One region of the Bordetella sp. 15P40C-2 genome, then DNA from elsewhere that is predicted to be linked to it. Evidence: predicted binding sites of a transcription regulator. Region 1 holds the regulator's gene; each other region holds the start of a gene.
The links. The regulator HrcA, encoded in region 1, represses chaperone genes, less so after heat shock. The targets are predictions, from matches to a motif close to TTAGCACTCNNNNNNNNNGAGTGCTAA.
Positions count from the first base shown of each region.

Region 2: the regulator HrcA is predicted to act here: its motif matches at 1,586-1,612, upstream of groES (co-chaperone GroES).
Region 3: the regulator HrcA is predicted to act here: its motif matches at 1,825-1,851, upstream of rpoH (RNA polymerase sigma factor RpoH).

Region 1 covers NZ_WSJA01000057.1:72,453-75,729, reverse strand. Annotated here, with positions in the region: gene hemH (ferrochelatase) at 1-536, opposite strand, end outside; gene hrcA (heat-inducible transcriptional repressor HrcA) at 694-1,698, opposite strand; gene GOQ25_RS18660 (NAD kinase) at 1,836-2,735, shown strand; gene recN (DNA repair protein RecN) at 2,747-3,277, shown strand, end outside.
Region 2 covers NZ_WSJA01000020.1:50,920-54,196, forward strand. Annotated here, with positions in the region: gene GOQ25_RS09140 (SDR family oxidoreductase) at 1-727, opposite strand, end outside; gene GOQ25_RS09145 (TetR/AcrR family transcriptional regulator) at 817-1,431, shown strand; gene groES (co-chaperone GroES) at 1,675-1,962, shown strand; gene groL (chaperonin GroEL) at 1,994-3,277, shown strand, end outside.
Region 3 covers NZ_WSJA01000029.1:87,884-91,160, reverse strand. Annotated here, with positions in the region: gene fghA (S-formylglutathione hydrolase) at 109-963, shown strand; gene GOQ25_RS13920 (hypothetical protein) at 1,043-1,732, shown strand; gene rpoH (RNA polymerase sigma factor RpoH) at 1,896-2,780, shown strand; gene GOQ25_RS13910 (phosphodiesterase) at 3,144-3,277, opposite strand, start outside.

The DNA of each region.
Region 1 (3,277 bases):
CTGGCGACGGCGTCGAAGACCGTGGCCGTGGTGCTGGCGGCAAACTGAGGATATAGCGGCACGGTCAAAATGCGATCGCACCCCTGCTCGCGCAGCGCCGCGATGCCCTGCGCGATGGAAGGTTCACCATAGCGCATGGCAAGTTGCACACGCACATCCTTGCCTCGCGCCTGCAAGGCTTGCGCCACGCCCTCGGCTTGGCGCTGGCTATAGACCAAGAGGGGCGAGCCGCCTTCCATCCAGATGCTTTCATAGCGCGGCTGCAGGCGGCGCGGGCGGCGGGCAAGCACCAGACCATGCAAAATCGGCAACCACAGATAGCGGGGAATCTCGATCACGCGCGGATCGGACAGAAACGCCGCCAAATATTTGCGGATGTCGCGTGGCGTGGTCGTGGACGGCGTGCCCAGGTTTACCAGCAGTACGCCTACCGGGCCAGGGGCGCGGATAGCGGGGTTTTCGTCAAAAGGATCCGCCACGGCGGGTTCAGGCAGGTAGCGTTCGGGCCATAGATACTTAAACAGGCGCAAAAACACGAAGACCCCCTAAAGAAAACGTTGAGCTCGACGCGATCTGAATCGCGACAGCCAGACGCGGACCGCGTGGCACGTGGCATGGCCCGCGACACCACACGCGCAGGGCAAAATACGCTGCGCGCCGCCGCCGACCGATATGGCCGGCTGCTGCATCTTACTAGTTATGGCTGAAAGCGTTGGACAGCAACCGCGCGGTGATATCAACAATCGGGATCACGCGGTCATACGACATGCGTGTCGGGCCGATAACCCCCAGGGTGCCGATGACCCGGCCATCCGCGCCATACGGTGCCGTGATCACAGAGATATCTTCCATCGGCAGCAGTTGCGATTCACCGCCTATATAAATCTGCACGCCTTGCGCCCGGCTCGAAGTATCCAGCAGCTGAAGCAGCTCGGTCTTTTTCTCGAACAGCGAGAACATCTTGCGCAGACGATCCATATCCGAGGCGATATCCGTCACATCTAGGAGTTTGCGCTCGCCCGAGATGATCACTTCGTCGCCATCCTCGGCGGCTTCGGCGCCCGCCTCCACGGCCGCTTGCATCAGGCGCGAGATGTCATTGCGCAACTGCGCGAGCTCGGTCGTGAGCGTGCGGCGCACGGCATCGAAGGATTTGCCCGCGAAATGCGTATTGAAAAAATTGGCCGCCTCCAGCAATTCGGACTCGGTGTAGTCCCGCTGCACGGACAGGATGCGGTTCTGCACGTCGCCATCGGGCGTCACGATAATGAGCAGGACACGCCGCTCGGATAAGCGGATGAACTCGATCTGGCGAAACACCTGCGCGCGCTTCGGGGTGAGCACCACACCGGCGAATTGCGTGAGGTTAGACAGCAGCGCGGCGGCCGCGCTCAGTGCGCGCGAGGGCTCGTTGGCTTTCAACGCGGCCTCGCCTAGCTGCAGCGGCTGAAACTCGTACGGCTGCACGGCCAGCAGGGAATCCACGAACATACGGTAGCCCCGCGGCGTGGGCACTCGGCCGGCGGAGGTATGCGGGCTGTGAATCAAGCCCATATCTTCCAGATCCGCCATGACATTGCGGATAGTGGCCGGGGAAAGATCGAACACCTTGGACAGCGTGCGCGAGCCTACCGGTTGTCCATCGGCAATGTGACGTTCAATCAGGGCCTTTAATAATGCACGAGCGCGATCATCCATGTGGACTATTGTAAGGAATCTTTCATGAAAGGGGTTTTTTTATCCCCCTTGCCCGTCCGGCGCGTAAACGCGCCCCATATAATCGGCACATTACGCGGCTATCGTGCCGCCTTTCCTCGATATTCGGTTGTTTCACCATGCATTTTCCCACTGTCGCACTGATAGGCAGACATCAGGATACCGGCCTGGACGCACCGCTGCGCGTGCTGGCCGACATGCTGATCCAGACGGGCAGACGGGTGCTGATCGATGTCGATACAGCCAAGAACACCGGACTGACCGACTACCCCATCGCTACCCTGAAGGACATCGGCGCGACGGCCTCGCTGGCCGTGGTGATGGGTGGCGACGGCACAGTGCTCGGCGCAGCGCGCACGCTCGCGCCTTACGGCGTGCCGCTGGTGGGCATCAACCATGGACGCCTGGGTTTTATCACCGACATCCCCGTACAGGAATCGCAGAATGCGCTGAGCCGCATCATCGAAGGCAACTACCGCGCCGAAGACCGTATGCTGCTCGAGGGGTCGGTCTGGCGCGGCGATCAGCTGATGTATAGCGCGCCGGCGCTCAATGATGTGGTGCTCAACCGCGCCGGGCGCGGCGGCATGATCGAAGTGCGCGTCGAACTCGATGGCGCGTTCATGTATGCGCAGCGTGCCGATGGCTTGATCATCGCGACGCCGACGGGCTCCACCGCGTATGCGTTGTCGGCGAATGGTCCGATACTGCATCCCGGCCTGGATGCGATGGTGTTGGTGCCGGTCGCCCCACAGACCCTATCGAATCGACCGATCGCGATTCCCGGCAGCGGCGTACTCAGCATGACACTCACCGCAATCGGGCGCGTCGAGACCGGCGCCAGCGTGCATTTCGACATGCAGACCTGGTCCGACTTGCAGCCCGGAGACCGTATTTCGGTTCAGCGTGCGCCCTACACGATTCGCTTCGTGCATCCCGAGGGCTACAGTTTCTTTTCGACCTTGCGTCGCAAGCTACATTGGAACCTGATGCCGCAGGCGTCGGCCAGCGTGGAATAAGCCTCACAACTATGTTGCGCACTCTGCATATTCGCGACTTCGTCATCGTCGAACAGGCCGAGATTCACTTCGGCTCGGGTTTTACCGTTTTTTCCGGCGAAACCGGCGCGGGGAAATCGATCCTGATCGACGCGCTGGCTTTGGCATTGGGAGGCCGCGCCGATGCGGGCGTGCTGCGCGAAGGCGCGGCCCGGGCCGATATCACGGCCATTTTCGATCTGTCGCCTGCCCTGCGCGAATGGCTGGCCGAGCGCGACCTGGATACCGGCGAAGAGCTCGCCTTGCGGCGCGTCGTTGACGCGCAAGGACGTAGCCGGGGCTATATCAACGGCATGCCCGCGACGCTGACGCAACTGCGCGAGCTGGGTGACAATCTGGTGGACATCCATGGGCAACATGCGCATCAAAGCCTGATGCGCGCGGACGCCCAGCGCGATTTGCTGGATGCGCATGGCGGACACGGCGAATTGCGCGCCGCGGTGGCACAGGCCTGGAAAGACTGGCGCGCCGTCGCGCGCCAGCTCGAACTTGCCGAGAAAGAT
Region 2 (3,277 bases), on a different contig from region 1:
AGCGTGCCTCGTCGGACGCGAGAAAGGTAATTACATCGGCGATGTCTTTCGGCTGGCCCAAGCGCGAAAACACCGACATCGCTTCAGCGCTGTCACGTGCCTCTGTATGCGCAAGCCATTCGGCATTCATGTCGGTCTGCGTCACCCCTGGCATCACTGCATTCACCGTAATACCTCGCGGTCCGAATGCCGGAGCCAAAGCCAGCGTCAAAGTTTCAAGCGCGCCCTTGGAAGCCGCATAAGCCGGATGCGTTGGCGCCGCCAGCCGGGTAAAGCCCGTCGACACATTGATTATGCGTCCACGCTCGCGAATGTGCGCGCTTGCCGCCTGGATCAGAAAAAACGGCGCCTTCAAGTTCACCGCCATTACCTCATCGAACAACGACTCGCTCGTCTCGGATAAAGCCACCGCAGGCGCGATGCCGGCGTTGTTGACAAGAATATCGAGTCCCGCTTCGCCGGTCGCGGCAACGGCCGCATCCTGAAACCGGTGCCAAAGTTCATAGGCGGCATCACGCCCGTTGTGGAGATCGGACTGGATGGCCACGACTTTAGCTCCTAGTTGTTCGATCTCGCGAACCGTGGCCCGCGCCGCGTCTGCATTATTGCCATAATGCAGGCCTATAAAAGCCGCGCCCTCCCGGGCCAATGCCAACGCCGTGGCACGGCCGATTCCCCGCGAAGCGCCCGATACCAATGCGACCTTATGTGCTAATTTGCCAGCCATGTTTTCCTCTTAGGATGATTAATATAGTGATCACTATATTAAAACAGATTAGGCGCCCTGCCAATGATTTTTATAGCGGTTGATATAAAATGGACAACACCCCTCGGAAACGCGGACGACCACGCTCGCTAGACCGCGAAACCGGCCTTGAAATCGCGGCGAACCTTTTCTGGGAACGCGGCTACGAAGGCACTTCGATTGCCGATCTGACGCACGCGATGGGCGTACCCCCGCCTTCGCTCTACGCCGCATTCGGTTCCAAGGAAGAGCTTTACCAGCAGGCGATTGACCACATCAGCGAACGTGAAAACAAGCTATGGATGCAAGCGTTGCGAGACGGCCGTCCCGCTTACGAGGCCATCGCCTTTTACCTGAAAGACGCCGCGCGGCGGTTCACGCAGTCAGGCCGGCCACGGGGTTGCATGGTCTCTAACGCGGTGCTACAGCACAACGAGAAAAATCACGACGTAGCGCACGCCGTGGCCGCGCGCAGAGCCCGTGGGGTTCAGCTCTTAAAAACCCGGCTCGACCAAGCGGTGCAGAACGGCGAGCTAGCCGAGCACGCAGATACCGAGGCGATAGCTCGCTTCTATGCGGCAGTGGTGCAGGGCATGTCAGCCCAAGCCTGCGACGGTGCAAATCTGCACACACTAAACAAACTAGCGGACTTGGCGCTGTCGGCGTGGCCCGGCAATGTGGCGTGACCCATACGCGAATTGCTCGCTAACAATCGTGACCCATCGGCAGGCGGCCGCCTGGAAGGGCGCGGCCAACATGCTGCGCCAATGCCTTGGGCGGCGCATCAAAATGTAACAGATACAACGCTACCCCTTGAACCTCGCAACATCATCCCTATAATTAGCACTCGCCGCCGGTGAGTGCTAACACTGCCTCCCGGCACTGAATCCGAACATTTCACCTCTATTTATTAGAAACAGGAGTTCCTCATGGCCCTGCGTCCCCTGCACGATCGTGTGATCGTCAAACGCCTGGACAACGAGCGCAAGACTGCCTCGGGCATCGTTATCCCTGATAGCGCCGCTGAAAAGCCGGATCAAGGCGAAGTCGTGGCCGTCGGCCCGGGCAAGAAGACCGAAGACGGCAAAGTGCTGCCGGTCGACCTGAAAGTCGGTGACAAGGTTCTCTTCGGCAAGTATGCCGGCCAGTCGGTCAAAGTCGACGGCGAAGAGCTGCTCGTCATCCGCGAGGAAGAAATCCTCGCCGTGATCCAGTAATCCACTGAACGAATTCTGAAGGAAGCTCACAATGGCTGCCAAACAAGTTCTCTTCGGCGATGACGCCCGCGTTCGCATCGTGCGCGGCGTGAATGTTCTCGCCAACGCTGTTAAGACCACCCTGGGCCCCAAAGGCCGTAACGTTGTGCTCGAGCGCTCGTTCGGCGCCCCGACCGTCACCAAGGACGGTGTGTCGGTTGCCAAGGAAATCGAACTGAAAGACAAGTTCGAAAACATCGGCGCGCAACTCGTTAAAGACGTTGCTTCCAAGACCTCGGACAACGCTGGCGACGGTACCACCACCGCTACCGTTCTGGCTCAAGCCATCGTCCAGGAAGGCCTGAAGTACGTGGCCGCTGGTTTCAACCCCATCGACCTGAAGCGCGGTATCGACAAGGCTGTGGCCGCTGCCGTGGCTGAACTGGCCAAGCAATCCAAGCCGGTCACCACCAGCAAGGAAATCGCTCAAGTTGGCTCGATCTCGGCCAACAGCGACTCGTCGATCGGCCAAATCATCGCTGACGCGATGGACAAGGTCGGCAAGGAAGGCGTCATCACCGTCGAAGACGGCAAGTCGCTGGAAAACGAACTGGACGTGGTCGAAGGTATGCAATTCGATCGCGGCTACCTGTCGCCCTACTTCATCAACAACCCGGAAAAGCAAGTTGCCGCTCTGGACGATCCGTATGTTCTGATTTTCGACAAGAAGATCAGCAACATCCGTGACCTGCTGCCCGTGCTGGAGCAAGTCGCCAAGTCGAGCCGTCCGCTGCTGATCATCGCTGAAGACGTCGAGGGCGAAGCCCTGGCCACCCTGGTGGTGAACAACATCCGTGGCATCCTGAAGACCACCGCCGTCAAGGCGCCTGGCTTCGGCGATCGCCGCAAGGCCATGCTCGAAGACATCGCCATCCTGACCGGCGGCGTTGTGATCTCCGAAGAAACCGGCATGTCGCTGGAAAAGGCCACCCTGCAAGACCTGGGCCAAGCCAAGCGCATCGAAGTGGGCAAGGAAAACACCACGATCATCGACGGCGCTGGCGACAGCAAGTCGATCGAAGCCCGCGTCAAGCAAATCCGCGTGCAGATCGAAGAAGCCACTTCGGACTACGACCGTGAAAAACTGCAAGAGCGCGTGGCCAAGCTGGCCGGCGGTGTTGCCGTGATCCGCGTCGGTGCTGCCACCGAAGTCGAAATGAAGGAAAAGAAAGCCCGCGTCGAAGACGCCCTGCACGCTACCCGCGCTGCTGTGGAAGAAGGCGTGGTTGCTGGTGGTGGCGTGGCTCTGCTGCGCGCCAAGCAAGCCATCGCTGGC
Region 3 (3,277 bases), on a different contig from region 1:
CGAGAGGCAATATCGACGGGCGTCACGCGGCACCGCGGGCGGGCGCCCGACCCGACCGCGCGGGTTAACATCGGGCGTCACGCAACCAGTCATATAGGATCACACGCCATGGCAGACTTGGAACTCATTTCCCAGCACCGCTGTTTCGGCGGTTGGCAACGTTTTTACCGGCATGCTTCGAGCGAAATCGGCCTGCCGATGCGATTCTCTGTTTTCCTTCCGCCCCACGCAGAACGGGGCCCCGTGCCCGTGCTGTTTTATCTGGCAGGCCTGACCTGCACCGAGGAAACCTTCATGATCAAAGGCGGCGCGCAACGGCTGGCCGCCGAATTGGGGATGATGCTGGTCGCCCCCGACACGAGCCCGCGTGGCGCGGGCGTGCCGGGCGAGGACGCGGACTGGGATTTCGGTACCGGCGCGGGCTTTTATCTCGATGCGACAACGTCCGCCTGGCGGCCGCACTACCGCATGGAAAGCTATGTGACCAAAGAGCTGTACGCCATCGCCACCGGGCAGCTGCCTGGCGACCCGGCGCGTACGGGGATCTTCGGCCATTCCATGGGCGGCCATGGCGCCCTGGTGCTGGCCCTGCGGCACCCAGATAAATTCCGCTCCGTTTCGGCCTTCGCGCCCATCGCTGCACCCACGCGCTGCCCCTGGGGGAAAAAGGCATTCGAGGGCTATCTTGGCACGGATACCGAGGCCTGGAAGGCCTATGACGCCAGCGAACTCATGGCCCGGGCGCAGCGCCCCTTCCCGGAGGGGATTCTGATCGATCAAGGCCTGGCCGATGGCTTTTTGGCCGAGCAACTTTACCCCGAGGCCTTCGAGGATGCCTGCCGCCAGGCGAATCAGCCGCTGACGCTGCGGCGCCACGCGGACTACGACCACGGCTATTACTTTATCTCGACCTTCATGGCCGACCATCTGCAGTTTCACGCCGAGCGACTGGGTTTGCGTTGAGGCGGCTTGCGGGCTATTGTGAATTGAATATCCCGCAACGCGCCGGGGCGGCCGCCCCGGTGTCTGAATGGATGACCCGGTGATCAACGGTTTCGCTCCTTTTATCTGGATGGCCTTAGTCGCCCTGGTGGTGCTGATCCCCGGCGGCCTGCTGTTATTCGGCCGAGGCGGTCCACGCGATGCCCGAGGGCGGCGGATGTTCCGCCTGCGCCCTGTTCGGCGGCTGTTCGGCCTCCTGCTGATTCTGCTCGCCGCCGTGTCGGCTTTCCTGGCGCTGACGCTGGTGCAGTTTCTACGGCTGACCACAGACGTGCCGGTCGCCAGCGTGTCGATGCGTGAGCAGGCGCCCGGAGCGTTTGTCGTGACCACGGCGCTTTCGGGCAGCGCGGACCGCGACTATGTCCTGACGGGCGACCAGTGGCAGATCGACGCCAAGGTGATCCGCTGGCGCCTGCCCGCCCTGCTGGCGGGCGCGCCGCCCTTGTACCGATTCGAGCGTCTGGCCGGGCGCTACACCGATATCCGGCAGGAACAAGAGGCGCCGCGTAGCGTGCACGATTTGTCAGACTGGCCGGTGCCGGATCTAGCAGTGCTCAGGCAGGTGTTCCCCAACTGGCTGCCCTTTGTCGACGTGCAATACGGTAGCGCCGCCTATATGCCGATGTTCGACGGTGCGCGCTATCAGGTCTATATGGACCCGCGCGGGGCGGTAGTCATACGCCCGGGCGACACGGTGACCGCCGAGGCGTTGAAGCAGCGTGGCTGGTAGCCCAGGCACAGAGGGTGCTGCCAGTCTGAATACGGTCCTAGCGTCACAAAATCTCAGACCAGTCTGAACTTTTACGCGGGCTGCCAGTCCAATTAGCACTCACATGGAGAGAGTGCTAATATCAAAGAATCCCGCTGTCAATTCCCACCTGGAGGACGCAACCATGAATCAACCCGGTAGCTCGTTGGCCCTTACTGGCAACGCCCTGGCGTTGGCCGTTGCCAATCCGGGCTCGCTAGGCACCATCGAGGCCTATATTTCCGCCGTCAACCGTCTGCCGGTCCTGACGGCCGAACGCGAAACCGAATTAGGTCGCCGCCTGCGCGATAACGACGATCTCGAGGCGGCTCGAGAACTCGTGTTGTCGCACCTGCGCCTGGTGGTGTCGGTTGCCCGTCAGTATCTGGGCTACGGCCTGCCGCACGCCGACCTAATCCAAGAAGGCAACGTCGGCCTGATGAAGGCCGTCAAGCGTTTCGATCCCGAGCGTGGTGTACGCCTGGTGTCGTTCGCCGTCCATTGGATCAAAGCCGAAATTCACGAATTCATCATCCGCAACTGGCGCATGGTGAAGGTCGCTACCACCAAAGCACAGCGCAAGCTGTTCTTTAACCTGCGCAGCATGCGCCCCGATGGCCAAACGCTCGATCGCGAGCAAGTCGACCATATCGCGCAAGCGCTGAACGTACGCCGCGAAGACGTCAGCGAAATGGAAGTCCGCCTGTCCGGCCGTGATCTGTCGCTGGAAAAGCAGGATGACGACGAGGACGCTTACGCGCCCATTTCGTACCTCTCTGACGAAGGGCAAGCCGAACCCACTCGCGTGCTGGATCGTCGTGAATACGATCAGCTACAAGGCACGGGCTTGGCCAACGCGTTGGAGGCGCTTGATCCGCGCGCGCGCCGTATCATCGAGGCGCGCTGGCTGCAGGACGAGGGCGGCGCCACGTTGCAGGATCTGGCCCAAGAGTTCGGCGTATCGGCCGAGCGTATTCGCCAGATCGAAGCCGCGGCACTGAAGAAGATGCGCGGCGCGTTGTCTGCCTGACGCCATTTCTACCGGCTGGTAAGCCAGTACACGTAAAACGGCCTCCTGGGTGTGGATGAATGTCCACCTCGGGGGGCCGTGTCGTTTACATACGGCCTATGCTTACTGCGGTGTTCCCAAGGCACGCCCAGGACCGGAGTCGGTTACATTTTGATGCAATTTCCAGCCCCGTAAAGGCCCCAATCGGGAAACTAAATCGCCGTAAACGTGACTAACCACTGTAGACGACAATCGCCGTTCACGGCACATGTAGTCTTGCATCCGTTTCGGCTTCTCCTCTTCCCCTCCCCTAAGAAACGGATGCTTGCAGGGCACCTCGCATATCGGTGCCCTATTTTTTTGCCGGCGCGGTCCTTGGGTCCGTCACGCCGCCTGTGATTTCGTCTGCACCGCCTGCCACGCTGGCACGCCGATACGCCGCACGCCCGTGGCAAACGAGCCATCCTGATAAAGCTTCAACCAGCGGTAGCCGGGCGGCGACGGATCGATCGCATGTT